DNA from 3 places in the Williamsia sp. MIQD14 genome. Region 2 is predicted to be linked to each of the others. Evidence: riboswitches for the same ligand, from Rfam matches in the RefSeq annotation. Region 2 holds a riboswitch; each other region holds the start of a gene.
The links. A riboswitch is a leader RNA that binds a small molecule or an ion and turns the genes downstream of it on or off. The one in region 2 is predicted to bind cobalamin.
Positions count from the first base shown of each region.

Region 1: another riboswitch for cobalamin. It lies ahead of cobN (cobaltochelatase subunit CobN); the one in region 2 lies ahead of ACQ7HM_RS17625 (FecCD family ABC transporter permease).
Region 3: another riboswitch for cobalamin. It lies ahead of metE (5-methyltetrahydropteroyltriglutamate--homocysteine S-methyltransferase); the one in region 2 lies ahead of ACQ7HM_RS17625 (FecCD family ABC transporter permease).

Region 1 covers NZ_JBPFDG010000005.1:198,456-205,604, forward strand. The annotation lists gene cobN (cobaltochelatase subunit CobN) at 1-2,435, opposite strand, end outside; adenosylcobalamin (AdoCbl) riboswitch at 2,484-2,573, opposite strand; gene cobG (precorrin-3B synthase) at 2,621-3,790, shown strand; gene ACQ7HM_RS18385 (precorrin-8X methylmutase) at 3,799-4,422, shown strand; gene cobJ (precorrin-3B C(17)-methyltransferase) at 4,419-5,963, shown strand; gene ACQ7HM_RS18395 (cobalt-precorrin-6A reductase) at 5,948-6,730, opposite strand; gene cobM (precorrin-4 C(11)-methyltransferase) at 6,717-7,149, opposite strand, start outside.
Region 2 covers NZ_JBPFDG010000005.1:32,671-39,819, reverse strand. The annotation lists gene ACQ7HM_RS17635 (LLM class flavin-dependent oxidoreductase) at 1-379, opposite strand, end outside; gene ACQ7HM_RS17630 (ABC1 kinase family protein) at 569-1,930, shown strand; cobalamin riboswitch at 1,955-2,173, shown strand; gene ACQ7HM_RS17625 (FecCD family ABC transporter permease) at 2,278-3,318, shown strand; gene ACQ7HM_RS17620 (ABC transporter ATP-binding protein) at 3,315-4,118, shown strand; gene ACQ7HM_RS17615 (ABC transporter substrate-binding protein) at 4,115-5,131, shown strand; gene ACQ7HM_RS17610 (hypothetical protein) at 5,193-6,092, shown strand; gene ACQ7HM_RS17605 (Tex family protein) at 6,113-7,149, opposite strand, start outside.
Region 3 covers NZ_JBPFDG010000001.1:1,453,958-1,461,106, forward strand. The annotation lists gene ACQ7HM_RS06435 (VOC family protein) at 1-38, opposite strand, end outside; gene ACQ7HM_RS06440 (hypothetical protein) at 166-594, shown strand; gene metE (5-methyltetrahydropteroyltriglutamate--homocysteine S-methyltransferase) at 688-2,955, opposite strand; cobalamin riboswitch at 3,142-3,321, opposite strand; gene ACQ7HM_RS06450 (DUF2252 domain-containing protein) at 3,429-4,814, shown strand; gene ACQ7HM_RS06455 (MBL fold metallo-hydrolase) at 4,833-5,618, opposite strand; gene ACQ7HM_RS06460 (metallophosphoesterase) at 5,620-6,363, opposite strand; gene ACQ7HM_RS06465 (ATP-dependent DNA ligase) at 6,375-7,149, opposite strand, start outside.

The sequences.
Region 1 (7,149 bases), 170 kb from region 2:
GGCAACACGTTGACGAGTCCGCGCAGGGGCGACCCGCTGGGACCGGACGGGATGAACCCGCCGTTCAGCGCGTGCAGGATGCGGTCGACCTCGCCGTCGGTCTGTCGCAGCCGCGGCACGACCTCGGTCGCCGCGAACTCGAGGATGCGTGCCACGGTCTCCCGCTGCGTCGCGTCCTCGATGGTCGTGACGACGGCCTCGACGGCCTCGACCGCCCAGTCGGCGTCGGCCATCGCGACGATGAGGTCGCGTGCGCGGACCTCGATCTCGTCGACACGTCCGCGGACCTCGTCGCCGTCCTCGCTCAGGCCGAGTGCCTCGCGCAGGCCCGGCACGCTGCGCTCCCCGCCCCACATCTGTCGGGCCCGCAGCATCGCGAGCACCATGTCGATCTCGGACTCACCGCGCGGCGCCTCGCCCAGGATGTGCAGGCCGTCGCGGATCTGGACGTCCTTGATCTCGCACAGCCAGCCGTCGACGTGCAACAGCATGTCGTCGAACACCTCTTCGGCCGGACGTTCCTCCAGTCCGAGGTCGGTGTGCATCTGGGCCGCGGTCATCAACGTCCAGATCTGCTGACGGATCGCGGGCAGCTTCACCGGGTCGAGGGTGGTGATGTTGGAGTGCTCGTCGAGGAGTTGCTCGAGGCGGGTGATGTCGCCGTAGCTCTCGGCGCGCGCCATCGGCGGGATCAGGTGATCGACGAGTGTCGCGTGTGCCCGACGCTTGGCCTGGGTGCCCTCGCCGGGGTCGTTGACCAGGAACGGGTAGATCAGCGGCAGGTCGCCGAGCGCGGCGTCGGTGCCGCACGACGCCGACATGGCCAGCGTCTTGCCGGGCAGCCACTCGAGGTTGCCGTGCTTGCCGATGTGGACGATCGCGTCGGCGCCGAAGCCGCCGCGGTCGGCGGGTGCGGCCACCCACCGATAGGCGGCGAGGTAGTGGTGGGACGGCGGCAGATCGGGGTCGTGATAGATCGCGATGGGGTTCTCGCCGAATCCGCGCGGCGGCTGCACCATCAGCAGGACGTTCGCGAACTGCAGTGCGGCGATGACGATCTCGCCGTCGGGGTCCGACGAGCGGTCGACGTAGAGCTCGCCGGGTGGCGGTCCCCAGTGGTCGACGACGCGGGCACGGAAGTCCTCGGGCAGCGTCGCGAACCACTCGCGGTACAGCGACGCCGAGATGCGGACGGGATTGCGTTCGAGCTGCTCCGCGGAGAGCCAGTCCGGATCCTGTCCCCCGGCCTCGATGAGCGCGTGGATGAGCGCGTCGCCGTCACCGGCGGCCAGGCCGGGCACCGCGTCTGCACCGTCCTCGGGACCCATGTCGTATCCGGCGGCGCGCATCGCACGCAGCACCCCGATCGTGCTGGCGGGGGTGTCGAGTCCGACGGCGTTGCCGATGCGTGCGTGCTTGGTCGGATACGCCGACAACATCAGGGCGACGCGCTTGTCGGCGGGCGCGATGTGGCGCAGACGTGCGTAGCGGGTCGCGATACCGGCCACGCGGGCACACCGCTCGGGGTCGGGCACGTACGTGCTCAGTCCCTCGGCGTCGATCTCCTTGAACGAGAACGGGACGGTGATGATCCGGCCGTCGAACTCGGGTACCGCGACCTGCGTGGCGACGTCGAGCGGGGTCATGCCGTCGTCGCCGTCGGCCCACTGCGCCCGACTGCTGGTCAGGCACAGACCCTGCAGGATCGGCACGTCGAGGGCGGCGAGTTCGGCGACGTCCCAGGCCTCGTCGTCGCCTCCGGCGGTCACGCCCGCCGGCCGGGTCCCACCCGCGGCGAGCACCGTGACGACCATCGCGTCGGCCGCACGCAGCGTGTCGAGCAGTTCCGGTGGTGCGGCACGCAACGACGCGCAGAAGATCGGGAGCGGACGGGCACCGTGGGCGACGATCGCATCGCAGAGCGCGTGGATGTAGCCGGTGTTCCCGGACAGGTGCTGCGCCCGATAGAAGAGCACCGCGACGGTCGGCCCGTCCACGTCGGTGTGGTCGCGGTCGAGGAGTCCCCAGGTGGGGGTGGACTGCGGCGGCGCGAATCCGTGACCGGTCAGCAGCACGGTGTCGGACAGGAACCAGCTCAGCTGCAGCAGGTTCTCGGGTCCGCCCTCGGCGAAGTACTGGTGGGCCTGCGAGGCGACGTTGGCGGGCACGGTGGACAGCTCCATCAGCGCCGCGTCGGGCGCCATCTCCCCGCCGAGCATCACCAGGGGTACGCCGGAGGACAGGACCGTGGCCACGCCCGACTCCCACATCTGCCGCCCACCGAGGATGCGCACGACGACGAGGTCGGCGGCCTCGAGCATCGCCGGGAGGTCGTCGGTGACGCTGATGCGGTTGCAGTTCGCCCAGGTGTAGTCGCCACCGGAGGATCGCGCACTGGACAGGTCGGTGTCCGAGGTGGACAGCAGCAGGATCACAGGTGGTGCCTCCCTGGGGGTCTCGCGCCCCGGTGGTGTGGGTCTTCTGGAGAGCGGATCGGGTCTGACTTCCTGCGTCGCCGCAGGTCACAGTGGCGCGACCGCACCGGGTTCACACCGGTTTCCGCACCGCTCTCCTGGGAGACGATACGGGCCCGTTCGCCCACGGTCGTACCGTGGACGCCGTGACCACGCCGCCCGACCCCACCGCGCGGATCCGCGCCGACGACGCCTGCCCCGGCGCCCTGTCGCTGCACCAGGCCGCCGACGGGCCGCTGGCGCGGGTCCGGCTGCCCGGCGGTGTGCTGACCCCGGCCCAGCTCGCCGTGCTCGCCACCGCGGCCGACGAGCTGTCGACCGGCGAGCTCGAACTCACCAGCCGTGGGAACGTGCAGCTCCGGGCGGTACGGGACCCCGAGGAGCTGGCGCAGCGGCTCGCCGATGCCGGACTGCTCCCGTCGGAGACCCACGAACGGGTGCGCAACATCCTCGCCTCGCCGCTCGCCGGCCGGGTGGGTCCGGGACCCGACGTCGCGGGCATCGTCACCGATCTCGACGCCGGGCTGCGCGCCGACCCCGACCTCGCGGACCTGCCCGGACGGGTGCTGTTCGCCGTCGACGACGGGTCCGGCGACGTCACCGGGCTCGGTCCCGACATCGGTGTCCACGCGCTCGGCGGTGATCGGTTCGCGCTGGTCCTCGCGGGCGCCGACACCGGGGTCCGTGTCGCCGCCGACATGGCGGTCGCGACGATGCTGGGCGCGGCCCGCGCTTTCGGCCGTCTCCGCGATCGACACTGGCGGCTCGCGGAGCTGCCCGACGGGGTCGTGGCCGTGCTCTCCGACGTCGGTCTGCCCGCCGCCACCGATCCGGTCGAGCTCGGGAGCGTGGGCTCGGCGCCCGTGGGCTGGTTCGCCCAGTCCGACGGCCGCGTCGCGCTGGGCGCGGTCCTGGCCCACGGGATCCTCCCCGCGCGGGTGGCGGCCGTTCTCGCGGCCGTCGAGAAGCCGGTCATCGTGACCCCCTGGCGGTCGATCGTGTTGGTCGACCTCACCGAGGACGAGGCCGAGGCGGTGGTGCGCGTGCTGGCGCCGATGGGGCTGATCTTCGACGCGAACTCGCCGTGGGCGCAGGTCAGTTCCTGCGTGGGATCTCCCGGGTGCGCGAAGTCGAACGCCGACGTCCGCACCGATCTGGAGTTCGCCGTCGACGCCGGTACGGCGGGCCGCGAGGGGCGTGAGCACTGGGTCGGCTGCGGCCGTGCCTGCGGCAGCCCGCACTCCGAGCACCTGCGGGTCACGGCGACGGGCGAGGGATACGACGGTCAGAGGGTCGACGGCCCGCGGCTATCGTGAGTGCCGACATGTACTCCTACATCCACGACGGCGCCGAGATCTACCGGCAGTCGTTCGCGACCATCCGTGCCGAATCCGACCTGTCGGCGTTCGACGACGACACCGAGACCGTCGTCGTCCGGATGATCCATGCGTGCGGGCAGACCGACCTCACCACCGACGTCGTCGCCACCGGAGGTGTCGTGACCGCGGCGCGGACGGCGCTGCGCAACGGCGCGCCCATCCTGTGCGACGCGACGATGGTCGCCTCCGGCGTCACCCGCCGGCGCCTCCCGGTCGACAACGACGTCGTGTGCCTGCTCGGTGACCCGCGGACCCCGCCGCTCGCCGAACAACTGCACACCACCCGCACCGCGGCCGCGGTCCACCTGTGGGAACCGATGCTCGAGGGTGCGGTCGTCGGGATCGGCAACGCCCCCACCGCCCTGTTCGCGCTGCTCGAGCAGATCGATGCGGGCGGTCCGCGGCCGGCCGCGATCGTCGGCGCCCCGGTCGGGTTCATCGGTGCCGTGGAATCGTGTGCGGCGCTGGCCGAGCGGACCGATCTGGAGTTCATCACCGTCCTCGGTCGCCGTGGCGGGTCGGCGATCACGGCCGCGGCCCTCAACGCGTTGGCGAGTCCGGTCGAGTGAGCGCCGATCACACCGGTCCGGGGTCGGGTGCCGGAAAGCTGTGGGGTGTCGGCCTCGGACCCGGCGACAGCGAGCTGGTCACGGTGAAAGCCGCGCGCATCATCGGCGACGCCGATGTCGTCGCGTATCACTCTGCGCGCCACGGCCGTTCGATCGCACTGGGTGTCGCGACCCCGTACCTGCGCGAGGGGCAGGTCCACGAGAAGCTGGTGTACCCGGTCACCACGGGTACCACCGACCATCCGGGCGGCTACCGCGGGGCGCTCGAGGAGTTCTACACCGAGTCGGCGGCGAGATTGGCCGTCCACCTGCGTGCGGGCCGGACGGTTGCCCTTCTCGCCGAGGGTGATCCGCTGTTCTACAGCAGCTACATGCACATGCACAAGCGCCTTGTCGCCGAGTTCGACACCGAGATCGTCCCCGGCGTCACCTCGGTGAGCGCGAGCACCGCCGCCGTCGGTATCCCGTGGGTCGAGGCCGACGAGACCACCACCGTGTTGCCCGGGACCATGGGGCGCGACGAACTGGTGCGCCGACTGCGCGACAGCGACGCGGTGGCCATCATGAAGCTCGGTCGCACCTTCCCCACCGTCCTCGAGGCGCTGGAGACGGCGGGCCTCGCCGACCGCGCGTGGTACGTCGAGCGGGCGTCGACGACCACGCAGCGGGTGGTTCCGGTCCGCGAGGTGGACCCGACCTCGGTGCCGTACTTCTCGATGATCGTGGTGCCCGGCGTGATCAACGGTGTCGTCAACCACGCCGGCTCCTCCCCCGCGGCGGCAACCGATCCCGTCGGTGGCGAGGTGGTGGTGGTCGGCCTGGGTCCGGGAGCGCAACGGTGGACCACGCCGGAGGTGCTCGACGAGCTCGCGCGCGCCACCGACATCGTCGGCTACAAGACCTACCTCGCCCGAGTGTCCCCGCGCCCCGGACAGCGCATGCACGCCAGCGACAACCGTGTGGAGTCCGAACGGGCCTGTATGGCACTCGATCTCGCTGCCGCCGGCGCCCGTGTGGTCGTGGTGTCCTCCGGTGATCCGGGTGTGTTCGCGATGGCCTCGGCCGTGGTCGAGATGTCAGCGGAGTCGCCGTGGACCGGGGTCACCGTGCGCGTGGTGCCGGGCGTGACCGCGGCGAACGCGGTCGCCGCTGCCGTCGGTGCACCTCTGGGGCACGACTACGCCGTCATCTCTCTGTCCGATCGCCTCAAGCCCTGGGACACGATCGAGCACCGCATCCGCGCCGCGCTGGCCGCCGATCTCGTGATCGCGATCTACAACCCCGGTTCGGCCAGCCGTACCTGGCAGGTCGAGGCGCTGCGCTCGATCCTGCTGACCGAGGTCGGCCCCGATCGTCCCGTGATCGCCGGTCGCGATGTCGGTGGACCGGAACAGTCGGTGTCGATGACCACCGTCGGTGACCTGGACCCCGCGAGCGTCGACATGCGGACGCTGCTGATCATCGGCTCGTCGACGACGCGGGTCGTCGACCGGCCCGCCGGCGCCGCCGTGTTCACCTCACGCCGCTACGGCGACGACTGACGGGTCGACACCTGTCCGGCAATCGCCGCGCGGACCGCGAGCACCGCGTCGTCGACCGACGTGACCGCGTGTCCTCGGTCGGGCGGTGCGGGCCGTTGCACCATCACCACCTCGACACCGAGATCGGCCGCCGCGCGCAGCTTCGCACTCGTCAGCGCACCGCCGCTGTTCTTGGTGACCAGTGTGTCGATCTGGTTGGTGCGCATGATCTCTCGCTCGTCGTCGAGACGGTAGGGCCCGCGGCTGCGCAGAACCCGATGTCGGTGCGGAAGGGGGCCGGTCGGCGGGTCGACCACGCGGATGAGGAACCACGAGTCGTCGATACCGGCGAACTCGTCCACGTCCTGACGGCCGGTCGTGAGGAAGACGCGACGGACACGCGTGCCCACGTGCGCGGCGGCCTCACCGATGTCGGCGACGACGGTCCAGTGGTCGTCGGGGCCCGGCGTCCACGGCGGACGTCGTAGCGAGATCAGCTGCGCACTGGTGGCGGTCGTGGCCTCGGCGGCGTTGCGCGAGATCTGCTGGGCGAAGGGGTGGGTCGCGTCGACCACGGTGGTGCACCGGTGTCGGGTCAGCCAGGTCGCGAGCCCGTCCGCACCGCCGAACCCACCGATGCGGACCTCACCGACCGGGAGTGCCGGATCGCTGACCCGGCCGGCCAGCGACGACACGCACGCGATCTTCTCGGCGACCAGAGCTGCCGCGAGTTCTCGCGCCTCGCCGGTGCCGCCGAGGATGAGCACCGGGGGCTCAGTGGCCGTCACCGGCCACCTTCGTCATCCGCGCCTGCGAGTACAGATAGCTGTCGGGGAAGCCCGATGCGGCGAGGACCCGTCCGACGAACACGACTGCGGTGCGCACGATCCCGGCCTCGGTGGTGCGGGCGGCGAGATCGGCGAGTGTGCACCGGACGATCTGTTCGTCGCCACGGCTCGCGAATGCCACCACGGCACAGGGACAGTCGGCGCCGTAGTGGTCGAGGAGGTCGGCCCGGACCTGCTCGATGCGGTGCGCGGCGAGGTGCAGGGCCAGCGTGACCCGCGACGCAGCCAGCTCGGCGAGTGTCTCGCCGTCGGGCATGTCGGTCGACAGCGTGGAGACGCGGGTGATCAGCAGCGACTGTCCGACGCCGGGAACGGTGAGCTCCCGTCCGAGTGAGGCGGCCGCGGCGGCGAAGGCCGGG
Region 2 (7,149 bases):
GGTAGAGGGCCTGTCGATAGTCGTCGTAACGCATCGGGGTGCCCACCGACACACCGGGATTGATGCGTCCCTGCGACAGCACGTCGACGGTGGCGAGGTCCTCGGCGAGCCGGAACGGGTTCTCGAGTCCGAGCGGGATGACCGCGGTACCGAGCTCGATCCGCGAGGTCACCATCGCCGCGGCCGCCATCACCGCGACCGGCGAGGAGATCCCGTACTGCAGGTGCCGGTCACGCAGCCACACCGAGTCGAAACCGAGGTCCTCGGCGAGACGGATCGTGTCGATGGTCTCCAGATGCCCCTCGCGCGGCGACGACTCGTCGAACCGACCGATCGTCAGGAACCCGAGCTTGTCCAGTGCGGTGCCCTCGCGCGGCATGTCGGCTCCCCTGTTCTCACGCGGTTCAGGGGAACCAGTGTGCCCGGTCACCGCGCCGAGCGCCTGCGTCGGTTCGCTTTGACTGTTGCGCAGGACTTCGGCACCATCGCCGACGGCGAGTCGTCTCGCCGTGCACCTGTCCCCGACCTCGACCCACATATGACCTCACCACTGCATACTGCGAAGACCATGACTCGTGAACCCGGTACCGAGCTGGCCCCCGTGGCCGGCAGCGCTGTGCACACCCACGTCCATCTGCCGCATGTGTCGCCGATCGCCGAGGCTCGACGCGTCGGCGTCACCGCGTTCCAGCTCGCACGCGGTGTCGGTGAGGTGGCGGTCGGTTTCCGCTCCCGCAAGCCTCTCCCCGAACGCGCGGCCCGCGAGGTCCGCGACGTCTTCGAGCGGCTGGGGCCCACGTATGTGAAGCTCGGCCAGCTGATCGCCTCGAGTCCGGGCGTGTTCACCCCGGCGCTGTCGCGCGAGTTCGAGACACTCCTCGACAGGGTGGCCCCCGCACCGATACACGTCATCGAGAAGGTGTTGACCGGTGCGTTCGGGGCGCCCCCCTCGCAGGTGTTCGCGCAGTTCGACGCCGAGCCGATCGCGTCGGCGTCGATCGCGCAGGTGCACACCGCGACGCTGCACAGCGGCGAACGGGTCGTGGTGAAGGTGCAGCGTCCGGGCATCGCCACGCGCCTTGCGGCCGATGTCGCGATCCTCGAGCGGCTCGCCGACCTGCTCGAGCTGTCGCCGTACGGCCGGATGCTCAGCGCGCGGAACGTGGTCGACGACTTCGCGACCGGCCTCGACGCCGAGCTCGACTTCCGCAACGAGGCGCAGGCCATGGACGACTTCGTCGCGGGGCTGGCCGGCACGCCGTTCGCCGACCGTGTGCGGGTACCGACGGTGCACCACGAGTTCACCACCGGCGAGGTGCTCACGATGGAGTACATCGACGCCGTCCGGATCGACGACGTGCGTGCTGTGCGCAAGGCCGGACACGACGGCACTGCGCTGGTGCGCAATCTGCTGCTGGTCTTCCTCGAGTCGGCCTTCCACGGCGGCCTGTTCCACGGCGACCTGCACGCGGGCAACGTCCTCGTCGACTCCGACGGCAAGTTGGTGCTCCTCGACTTCGGCATCGTGGGCCGCTTCACCCCGCGCACCCGTCGCATCATGCGGCGGCTCGTCGGTGACCTGATGGTGCGCAACGATTACGAGGCGGCCGGCCGCGCGCTGTTCACACTCGGCGCGGTGCGCAACCCGGGCAGCACCCGGGAGGGTGCGAAGGACATGCGCCGGTTCACCGCACCGATCGCGGGCAAGGACCTCGCGGGGATGTCGTACACCGCACTCGGTACCCAGCTCGCCACGCTGGCGAAGGCCTACGACCTGCGGCTGCCGCGCGAGCTGGTCCTGGTGGGCAAGCAGCTCCTCTACGTCGAGAAGTACATGAAGCTGCTGGCCCCACAGTGGCGGGCGCTCACCGACAAGGAGCTGTTCACCTACATGAAGGCTCTGCTCACCGAGGACAACCCGAGGCACTGACCCGGGACGGTCGCGGGCTCGGGTAAGTTCTGCCCCGACGTCGGTGTGCTCCCGGTCGTCTTTTTCCTCCGGGAGCACCGCAAGAGGGAATCCGGTGCGAGTCCGGAACTGCCCCGCAGCGGTGATCGGGAACGACGCGACAGCAATGCACTGGCCCCGGCCGGGAAGCAGTCGCCGGTAGGTGGCATCGAGACAGATGCCGTGCCCGAGAGTCCGAAGACCTGCCGCCGTTGGTCGCGTCGGACGATGCGACCGCTCATCGGCCTCGTGGGATATGGCCGGTGCGGCGCCCCGTGAACCTGTCGTGGCTGTCTGCACCCCTTTCCGCACAGACGGAAAGGGATCGGATGCAGGTACGCGGCCGCCCCGGTGTCGGCATGGCCGTCGCGCTCTCCCTGCTCGTGCTGCTCGCCGTCTCCGTGGTCGGGATGATCGTCGGCAGCGTGCACATTCCCGCGTCCGACGCGGTCCGCTATCTGTGGGCCGATGTCGTCGGCGGCACCATCGCCCCGCCGGACGTCCCGGGCTACCGGATCGTGACCGATTCACGACTCCCCCGGGTCCTCACGTCGATCTTCGTGGGCGCCGGTCTCAGCGTCGTCGGCGTCGTGGTGCAGGCTCTGGTCCGTAACGCCCTGGCCGACCCGTACATTCTGGGTATCTCCTCGGGCGCGTCGGTGGGCGCCACCGCCGTGGTGTTGTTCGGCGCACTCGGCGGCCTCGGACTCTATGCGCTGCCGTCGGCGGCGTTCCTCGGCGCGTTGGGCGCGACGGTCATCGTGCTGGTGCTGGCCCGCAGCGCAGGCGGTCTCGAACCGACCCGTCTGGTTCTCATGGGAACCGCACTGGGCTACGGGTTCTCGGCCATCACGACAGTTCTCGTGTTCCTCGCGCCTGCCGGCGACGCCGCGCGCAGCGTGATGTTCTGGCTGCTGGGCAGTCTTGCTGCGGCGACCTGGCACTCGGTGTGGTTGGTCGGCACGGTGTCGATGGTCGGCATCGTGCTCGCGAGCGCGTGCGCACGTCACCTCAACGCACTGTCGATGGGCGAGGATGTCGCGGCCAGCGTCGGCATCCATGCCGGCCGATTCCGTCTGGCGTTGTTCGTGGTGTCGGCCGTCATCGTCGGCGTGATCGTGTCGGTGTGCGGCGCAATCGGATTCGTCGGCCTGATCATGCCGCACGTCACGCGGCTGCTCGTGGGCGCCGACCACCGACGGGTACTGCTGCTCAGCCCCGTGCTGGGCGGCGTGTTCGTGGTCGTCGCCGACATCGTCTCCCGCACCCTGGTGCCGCCGTACGAGTTGCCGATCGGCGCTATCACCGCCGCGGTCGGGGTGCCGGTGTTCGTGACACTGATGCGCCGCCGCGACCGGGTGACGTCATGACCCCCCACCCGCAGCCCGCGCCGAAGCCGGCCGTCGACTACCGCGACGTGTCGATCCGCCTGGGCGAGAACGAGATCGTGCACGACCTGTCGTTGTCGGTGTCCGAGGGCGGGTTCCTCGGCGTCATCGGCCCCAACGGCAGCGGCAAGTCGACGATCCTGCGTTGCCTGTTCCGTGCCCTGTCCCCGTCGAGTGGCCACGTCACCGTGCACGGCACCGACATCACCGCCACCTCGCTGCGCGACAACGCACGTCAGGTCGCGGCACTCACCCAGTCCTCGGCACTGTCCCTCGATTTCACCGTCGCCGAGGTGGTCGCGACCGGTCGACTACCCCACATTCGCCTTCTCCGGTCGGCCACTGCCGCCGATCGCGAGATCTGCGAGCGCGCCATGATCGACGCCGGGGTGGGAGGTTTCGGACACCGACGGTTCGCCGAACTCTCCGGAGGAGAGTCCCAGCGGGTGCTCATCGCCCGCGCCTTCGCGCAGCAGACCCGCGTGTTGGTCCTCGACGAACCCACCAACCACCTCGACGTGCATCACCAGTTCGCGGTGCTCGAGGCGGCCCGTGCGCGAGGCGTCACCGTGATCGCCGCATTGCACGACCTGAACATCGCCGCCCAGTTCTGCACCGAACTCGTCGTCGTGTCCGAGGGGCGGATCGTGTGCCGCGGAACGCCCGCCGACGTCCTGACGGCCGGCACCATCACCCGCTGGTTCGGTATCGGGTGCCACATCGTCACCCATCCACGCCTGCACGTTCCGCAGATCATCTTCGACGAAGGGACCACCCGATGACACGCACCTTCCTGGCCGGCGCCGTCCTGGCACTCACCGCGACACTCGTGATCAGTGGCTGCGGCGCCGAGGTGTCCGAGCGCGCCTCACCGACGTCGTCCGGTGCAGCCGTCACGGTGACCAACTGTGGCGCCCCGCTGTCGGTTCCGTCGCGTCCGACGAAGGTGCTCACCAACGACACCGGCATCACCGAGATGATGTTCGCGTTGGGGCTGGCGGACCGGATGGTGGGCTACACCACCTACGAGGGCAAGGAGCGTGACATCGCGTCGTCGCCGTGGCGGTCGGAGTTCGCCTCGACGCCCTCACTCGGCACGGCCTTCACCCGCGAGGTGATCCAGAAAGCCGCGCCCGATTTCGTGTTCGCCGGATGGAACTACGGCTTCAAGGAGTCGACCGGCGTGACACCCGCCTGGCTCACCACCATCGGTGCGACTCCGTACCAGTTGACCGAGGCGTGCAGGCAACCCGGATCGACCCGGCGCGGGATCACCCGTCCGCTCGACGCCCTCTATGACGATCTCACCAACCTGGGCCGGATCTTCGGCGTCGAGGATCGCGCCTCGGCCCTGATCGCCGGGTACAAGCGGGAGGTCGCCCAGTCCGCCGCCACCGCACCGGCGGCCGATCGCCGTGCCCGGGTGCTGTTGTTCGACAGCGCCGACCCCGCCCCGTTCACCTCCGGGCGCAACGCCGCGCCCGATGAGATCATCGCCGAGGCGGGCGGCACGAACGTGTTCTCGCAACTGAACGACTCGTGGACGTCGGTGTCGTGGGAGGCCGCGGCACAGGACGATCCGGAGGTCATCGTGATCGTCGACTACGGCGCGGGACAGGCGAACACGGTCGCGGCGAAGACCGCACAGCTGCGAGCCCAACCGCTGATGGCCGGGACCACCGCGGTCCGCGAGGACAACATCGTGTCGTTCCCCTATGCCTCACTGGTCGAGAGTCCTCGCAACCCGGCGACCATCACCGCCCTCGCCACCTATCTGCGGAGTCGGGGACATTGATTCGACGAACGCACCGTGAGGACCGCACGCGTGGTGCGATCGATGTCGACCGGGAGGCGAGATGGATGACACCGTGATCGTGCACATCGACCGCGCATCAGTCGCGATGGGCGACGACGTCCGCACCCATGAGGAGGTCTGGACGTACCGCTCGTCGGCGACGCTCGACGACCTGCTCGTCGACATCGCGACGTCGTATGTGCCGCCCATCAGCGGTGATGCGGGCTGGACCGTCCATGCGAACGCCCATGACGACGCGCGACGACGCCATCTCGGGATGATCTACCGCCCCGTGCACGGCGACGACATCGCCTGCCGCGTGCGTGATCACGACACCCTGCTCGCCACGATGGCGGCCACCACGGGACTCGACGTGTACGTCACCTATCTGACCTGGGAGTTGAAGCGGCCGGCGACCATCGAGGAATTGCACGCCGCGCGGTCGTCACGGTCGGGGACGATCCGTCGGACTCGCGTGGCCGATTCCGACGCCGAACACCGCCGCTGGCGGACAGTGCGCTCACTCCGGCAACTTGACGCCGACCTCATACCCTGGCGACGCGCGTGGATACGTGACGCCGTCCGCGACACCCCGCGACTACCCGACGTCGACGAGTTCGTCGCCGCGCATCTCGATCTGCTCCATGACCGGTTGTGTCCCGCCAGCATGGCGCTGGCCGCAGACCTGTTCGAGGTGACGACCGCGGAATCGAGATACCAGGCTCGGGGCGCTGATCTCATTGCTGCGCTCGGCGATCCACGCGCGGCCACGCTGGCCATGGTGCTCACCGCGTTCGAGTGGACCATGACGCAGAAGTCGTGGGAGGACGAGGTCGACGCCGGTGTCGTCGCCTACCTGGGCCGGCTCGAACGGTGGGGGTATCGGCTGTCACCGGTGGAACAGGCCTACGCGGGTCGTCGCTCGGCGTCCGACGTCATCGACGAGGCCCGCGCCACCTGACCGCGTTCCGCGGAACGCGGTCAGCGACCGAAGCCGGCGTTGCGCAGAGCGTCGGCCATCGATCCGGTGGGTGCAGGTGCGGCGCGTCGATCGCCACCTCGGCCACCCTTGTCGTTCCGCGCCTGCGGCTTCTTCGGGCCGTTGCCCGGTCCCCGGTCGCGTGCGGGTCGGGGCGACCTCTGCTTCGTGGGAGCGCCCACCTCGTCGTCGAGTCGCAACGTGAGACCGATGCGCTGACGGTCGGTGTCGACCTCGAGCACCTTCACCTTCACCACCTGACCGGATTTCACCACCTCGTGCGGATCCGAGACGAACGTCGTCGACATCGCCGACACGTGCACCAGCCCGTCCTGGTGGACACCCACATCCACGAACGCACCGAAGGCGGCGACGTTGGTGACCACTCCCTCGAGCACCATGCCCGGCGTCAGGTCGGCGACCTTCTCGACGCCCGCGGCGAAGGTCGCGGTGGCGAACGCCGGTCGCGGATCGCGACCGGGCTTCTCGAGTTCGGCGATGATGTCGCTGATCGTCGGGACACCGAACCGGTCGTCGGCGAACTCCGAGGGCCGCAGCGCGCGCAGCGTTCGGGTGTCACCGATGAGCTCGGCCAGCTGCACACCCGCGCGGTCGAGGATCCTGCGGACCACCGGATACGACTCCGGGTGCACACCCGAGGCGTCGAGCGGGTCGCCGCCGTCGGTGATGCGGAGGAACCCCGCGCATTGCTCGAACGCCTTGGGGCCCAGACGCGGGACGTCGAGGAGCGCCTTCCGAGTGGCGAACGGCCCCTTCTCATCACGATGGGCCACGATGGATTCGGCGAGAGTCGTCGTCACACCCGACACCCGCGACAACAACGGCACCGATGCGGTGTTGAGGTCGACGCCCACGGCGTTCACGGCGTCCTCCACCACGGCGTCGAGGCTGCGGGCGAGGGTCGCCGGGTTGACGTCGTGCTGGTACTGCCCGACGCCGATCGACTTCGGGTCGATCTTCACCAGTTCGGCCAAGGGATCCTGCAGCCGGCGCGCGATCGACACCGCACCGCGGATCG
Region 3 (7,149 bases), on a different contig from region 2:
TGGCAGTCGATGGCGATGACGTCGATTCTGCTGGTCATGGCGGCAACCTTACGACCGCCGTACGTGGGCCAGGTTGCGATTGCGTATCGGGGACTGGACATCCTTCGCGCCGGTAAGCATGATGGCAGTCAATTGGTACGCATCCGTTCCACCAGGAGGTCGTCGATGAGAACACGCCGCATCGCAGTAGTCGCGAGCGCAGTCGCCGCACTGTCGCTCGCCGTCGCCCCGAGCTCCGGCGCGGCGCCGGAGCAGACTCCCCCACCGACCGGCGCCCCCGACGTCACCATCTCCCGTCCCCAGGTGTCGACCGACCCGGCCACCCGCGGCGAGATCTCCGTGGTCATCAGCAACGTGGGAACCGAGCGTGCCACCGGCATCGTCGCCTACATCAACTCCATCCCCAACACCTTCGGCGGCACGAAACTGATCGACGGCATCGACCCCGGGAAGTCGGTGCGAACGCCGGTCGGCACGATCGGTGCAGCCCCTTTCACCGGCATCGTTGCGTCCGCGGTCTACTGCGACGGGCGAGACCCGCAGCCGCTCAACAACTATTCGTTCAGCTTCGAGACACTGCGCCCTCCTCGCTGACACCGTCACCTCCCAGCGTGCCCCGCCTCCCCCCGGGCGTGGGCAGGTCGGGTGGGATCGAGACCCCCGATCCCACCCGACCACCTCACCCGGTCACAACTCGGCGCGCACGATGTGCGCCGCGGTGACGAGGTTGCGCAACGACGCCTCCACCTCCTCGGCCGAGCGCGTCTTCAGTCCGCAGTCGGGATTGATCCAGAGTCGCTGTGCCGGGACCGCATCCAGCGCGGCGCGCAGTGACGCCACGATCTCGCCGACCTCCGGGACACGCGGCGAATGGATGTCGTAGACACCCGGTCCCACGCTGTTCGCGTACCCGATGGCGTTCAGATCGTCGAGAACCTCCATGTGCGAACGCGCTGCCTCGATCGAGGTGACATCGGCGTCGAGATCGGAGATGGCACCGATCACCGCACCGAACTCCGAGTAACAGAGGTGGGTGTGGATCTGCGTCGCATCCGCCACACCCGAGGTGGACAACCGGAACGCATCGACCGCCCAGCGCAGGTACGCCGCCTGATCCTCCGAGCGCAGAGGTAACAACTCCCGCAGCGCGGGTTCGTCGACCTGGATGATCCCGACGCCGGCGTCCTCGAGATCGACGGTCTCGTCGCGGATCGCCACCGCGATCTGGTTCGCGCTGTCCGACAACGGTTGATCGTCGCGCACGAACGACCACGCGAGGATGGTGACCGGCCCGGTCAGCATGCCCTTCACGGGTCGATCGGTGAGCGATTGGGCGTAGTCGATCCACGTCACCGTCATCGGGTACCGCCGACGCACGTCGCCGTACAGGATCGGGGGCCGCACACACCGGGTGCCGTAGGACTGCACCCACCCGTTCTCGGTGGCGAAGAACCCGTCGAGTTGTTCGGCGAAGTACTGCACCATGTCGTTGCGCTCGGGCTCGCCGTGCACCAGTACGTCCAGTCCGAGATCCTCCTGCAGCGCGATGACACTCGCCACCTCGTCACGCATCTGCCGTTCGTACTCGTCGACACCGATCTCGTCCGCGCGCAGCGCCGCCCGTGCGCGACGGATAGCCGACGTCTGCGGGTAGGACCCGATCGTCGTCGCGGGCACGACCGGTAGTCCGAGCCGGTCGTCCTGGGTGGCACGGCGTTGCGCCGCGGGGCCGCGGGTGATCCCCTCGGCGACCGCGGCCGCCACATGCCGGCGGACGGCGTCGTCGTGTACGCGGGGATCCGAGCGGCGTGCGGCCAACGACCGCGCGCAGTCGTCCAGAGCGTCTCCGACGGCGTCGCGTCCGTCGCGGAGTGCCGTGGCCAGCGTGACCACCTCGGCGACCTTCTCCTCACCGAATGCCAGCCAACTCCGCAGCGTGTCGTCGAGTCGGGACTCCGACCCGAGACCGTGGGGCACGTGCAGTGTCGAGCACGACGTCGAGACCGCCACCGAGGCGGCCGAGCCCAGCAGCGTCGCCAGGGTCGCGAGCGAGGCCGACAGGTCGTTGCGCCAGATGTTGCGTCCGTCGACGACCCCCGCCACTAGGAGCTTCGACCTCAGGGTCGGTACCGCGGCCACCGCGTCGGCGCTGCCACGCACCAGATCGACGGCGAGGGCCTCGATGTCGGTGGCGGCGAGCGCGGGCAGTGCGTCTCCGAGATCGCCGAAGTAGCTCGCGACGAGGATCGCGGGACGGTCGGTCCCTGCGGCCAGGTCCCCGTACACCTGCGTGGCGAGGCCTGCCGGATCAGCGTGGAGGTCGGTGACCAGCGCCGGTTCGTCGATCTGCACCCATTCCGCGCCCGCCTCGCGCAGCGTCGACAACAGGGTGCGGTACAGCGGGATCAGCTCGTGGAGTCGTTCGACAGGGGTGGTGCCGTCGATTCCCTTGCTCAGCAGCAGGAAGGTGATCGGTCCGATGACGACCGGGCGCGCCGGGATGTCCAGTGACACCGCCTCGGCCAGTTCGTCGAGGATCTTGCCCGGGTGCAGCGCGAACGTCGTCGACGCCGAGATCTCCGGGACGAGGTAGTGGTAGTTGGTGTCGAACCACTTCGTCATCTCCAGCGGGGCGACCTTCCCGGTGCCGCGTGCCGCGGCGAAGTACCGATCGAGCTCGTCGTCGATGTCGGCGACCCGCGGCGGTAATGCGCCGAGAAGTGCTGCGGTGTCGAGCATCTGGTCGTAGAACGAGAAGGTGTTGACCGGGATCGAGTCGAGTCCGGCTGCGCGCAGACTCCGTAGGGCCGCGCGGCGCAGATCGGCGGCCAGGGCTCGTAGCTGCGTCTGGTCGGTGCGTCCGGCCCAATAGGACTCGACGGCCCGTTTGAGCTGCCGATTCGGCCCGATGCGAGCCGAGCCCAGAGTTGTTGCGGTGAAAGGTGTACCAGTCATGTGCGTGACGATCCTTCGGTGCGTGCGGATGGTCATCACCAAAGAACGTGGTACCGACGAGCCGGTCGGGTGCCCACGGCACGCGACGAACAGCCGTGGCCCCGGGAGGGCACGGCACGACTCCAGCGGTCACACGCCCAGTCCACGAGGCGATGATCCGCCGGGTGCGGCGCACCCGGCACAGTTGGCAGGTCTTCGGACTCGTGGGCGTGACACTCGCGGCCTACTGGCCGACGCTTCCCAGCAGGTCCGCTCTCGCGGACCCGCCAGTGCTGATTGTCGGCGGTCGTTCCCACTCACCGCTGCGGGACAGTCCCGGATTCTCACCGGGTTCCCTCTCGCCCGATCACCGTTTGGACGATGACCGTGCTCGATGCCGCACGACGGACTCAGGGGCTCCTGGGCGTCAGTCGTACGGCAGACCAGCTGCGATCGCGACAGTACGCGCCGGTGTGCCCCGTTAGCATCGCGGTATGCCCTTTCATCGTTTTCTCGAACGCCACGATCACGACGAGTCGTTCGAGTTGGGCAAGGCGATGCGCGAGACCCGTGGACGGTCGACGCTGGCACAGGCGCCCTCCGGTCACCGCGATCTGATCGATCTCGTGCGCCGTCAGCACGAGGGTCGTATCGCCGAGCTGATCCCGCTGCGGATCGCGCGGATGAGCTCCTCGCCCTTCGCGTTCTTCCGTGCGACCGCCGACATCATGGCCACCGACCTGTCGTCGATCCCGGTGACGGGTGTCGATGTGGTGATCAGCGGCGACGCCCACATCGGCAACTTCGGCTTCTACGCGAGCCCCGAACGTCGTATCCTGTTCGACCTCAACGATTTCGACGAGTCCGGCGTCGGCCCCTGGGAGTGGGACGTCAAACGTCTCGTGACCAGTGCGGTGCTGTGTGCCCGCGCCGACGGCGCCGACCGCGACGATCAGGCCGAGCTCGCCGCCGACGTCGCGCAGGCCTACCGCCGTGCCCTGAGGGTGGCGGGTTCGCAATCGGTGATCGACCGCTACTACACCTCGGTCGACGCAGAGGTGTTGGCCGACAACGCCGGTGGTGTGGTGGCCGACGTCATCGACGCCGCGTTGGCCAAGGCCCGGCGCCGGACGGCCGACAGCATCGTCGACAAGATCACCGAGATCGGCCCCGACGGCCGGCGTCGCATCACCCCGGACCCGCCCATCGTGGTGCCGCTGTCGGCGCAGCACCCCGAGCGCATCGAGCTCGCAGGCCAGCGCGTCGACGAGATCTTCGACCACTACCTCGCGTCGGTGCGGACCGATGTGGCGCTGCTGCTGTCGCAGTTCGAGATCGTCGACGTGGCACGACGGGTGGTGGGGGTGGGTTCGGTCGGCAACGTCGCGCTGATCGTGCTGCTCCGCGGCCCGTCGGACGAGCCGATGGTGCTGCAGCTCAAGCAGGCCGCACCGTCGGTGCTCGAGACCAACGGCGGTCTCACCTCGGTGATCCCCGAGACCGAGCAGACGCCGACCGAGGCCCGTGACGCCGTCCGGGTGGTGGCCAGTGCGCATGTGCTGCAGGCGAACTCCGACCCGTTCCTCGGATGGACGGCGTCGCGGGAGGGCGCGTTCTACTGGCGACAGTTCCGCGACATGAAGGGGTCGATCGACGCCACCGACCTCAAGGCGCGGGAACTGCGCCGGTACAGCGAGCTCTGTGCGCGGCTGCTGGCCCGATCACACAGCCAGAGCCCGGCATTCGCGCAGATCGCCGGTTACCTGGGGAAGAAGGCGACGGCCGACACCGCCATCGCCCGGTGGGCGGTCGACTACGCCGATCAGGTCGATCGTGACCATGCGCAGTTCCTCGCCGCGGCGGCCGACGGGACCATCTGAGGCCGGACCGCGTGGAGATCAGGCCGAGGCGACCGCGCGGTCGAACAGCGTGCGGTCGTGGGCGTTGACGATGATCAGATCGGGGTCGGCGCGGCGGCGCAGTTCCGCGATGCGTTCCTGATTGCGCCGCAACTGCGCGCGATCCATCGCGAGCGCGGTCTCGGCGACCCGCATCGTCCACGGTTCCGAGGTCCCGTCCTCGATCGCCCCGCGGTGGTGGAAGGCGTCCCCGCAGTGCAGGACCCACCGGTCACCGGCGTCGACGGCGACCGCCGCATGCCCACGGGTGTGCCCCGGTAGGGAGATGAGGACGATGCCGGGGGAGATGTCGGTCAGTTCCTGCGCCGCGTCGAACCCACGCCAGGCCTCGCCGACGGGTTCGTGGGTGGCGAGGGTGGGCCCGTGCGCCCACTGGCGACGTCGGTAGCGACCGTGTTCGAGTGTGGTGCGCGGGCGTTGGGCGGAGGTGACCTCGGTGGCGGTCGCATGGATCGTCGCCCCCGGGAAATCGGCGATACCGCCGACGTGGTCGAGGTCGAAGTGGGTGACCACGATGTGGCGGACGTCGTCGGTGGAGTGTCCGAGGCGCTCGATCTGGCGGGCCGCGGTCTCGTCGGGGTCGAGCACGGGACGGATCACATGACGCAGCGGGCCCAGACGTCGTGCGGGGGAGGCACAGTCGGCAAGGCCGTAACCGGAGTCGACCAGGACGAGGCCGTCGTCGGTCTCGATCAGCAGCACGTGGCACACCAGCGAATCGCCCGGGACGGGCATCGTGCCGCAGTTCAGGTGATGGACGCGCACGTCAGACCACCGCGCGGAAATGGGTGATGAGGCGCCACCCGTCGAGTTGGTGGAAGGCCAGCCCCGGCGGCTGCGAGGCGTCGACGATGTCGGTGCCCTCGAAGGACAGGTTGAGAGTCGACGAGACGCCGGGGGCGAGGCACACCGGACGACCGGCGAAGCTGGTGACCGCGCCGGTGTGCGCGTGCCCGCACAGGAATCCGACGACGCCCGGGTGCTTCTCGACGAGCCGCACCAGGCGGTCCTCACCGGTCTGCCGGATGGAGTCCATGAACGGCATGCCCAACACCACCGGGGGATGGTGGAAGCACACGATCACCGGCACGCCGGCGCCGACGGCGGTGATCTCGCGGTCCATCCAGGCGATCGTGTCGTCGGACAGGAATCCGTCGTTGCGACCGGGGATGGTGCTGTCGCACATGAGGAACAGCGCGCCGGCGATCACCGCCGCGCGGTTGAGCGGCATGTCGTGGGTGTGCCGCTTGAACAGGCCGAAGCCGAACTCGTCGCGACGATCGTGGTTGCCGGGGATCAGCAGCGTGGTCGGCAACGGGACACCGCGGAGAACCGCGGCGGCCTCCTCGTACTGGGTCGGCGAACCGTCGTCGGTGATGTCGCCGGTGACGACGAGCACGTCGATGCCGTCGGCGCGTGCGGAGATGTGGGCGAGCACCGCCTCCACCCGCGCGCGGTGGTCGGCCTCCCCGCTGAAGTGGAGGTCGCTGATGTGGGCGACGGTCAGCATGCGATTCATGATCACAGATCGCCGGGAAGCTTGTCCCTGCGGATGCCCCGCCAGCTCGGATGTCTCAGATGGCCGGTGCTGGTCCAGTCCATGAAGCGCACCTCGGCCACGACCTTCGGCAGCACCCACACCGCGTCGTGTTCCACGGGCCGGTCGAGTCGCTCCACGAACGGGGAGGTCGTGCGCCGCAGCGGTGCCAGTTCCTCGGCCAGCGCAGTGAGCTGTTTGTCGGTGAACCCCGTCCCGACCCTGCCGATGTAGCGCAGGCCGGTGTGTTCGGGCAGTCCGACGAGCAGCGAACCGATCGTGTTCGAGCGATTGCCCTTGCCGGGACGCCACCCGCCGACGACGACCTCGATGTCGCGCCAGTTCTTCTGTTTGAGCCAGGTGCGTGACCGGCGGCCCTGCTGGTAGATCGAGTCGCGCCGTTTCGCGATCACACCCTCCCAGCCCTTGTCGCGGCTGTGGTCCATGGCCTCGGCACCCGAACCCTCCAGCAGTGGCGGCACCTTGATCGCGGGGTCGTGGGCGAAGACCGGCGCGATCTCGTCGAGCAGGGAGCGACGCTGCTCCCACGTCATCCGCAGCAGCGACGACCCGTTGAGGTAGAGGATGTCGAAGAGCATCAGCTTCAGCGTGAAGGGCTCGGCGGTGGAGTCGCGGCTGGCCAGCAACGTGAAGTTGGTCCTGCCGGTCGCGTCGACGGCGACGACCTCGCCGTCGAGGACGGCGTCGATCAGGCCCAGATCGTCGGCCAGGGAACGCAACTGGGGGAAGTCGGCGGTC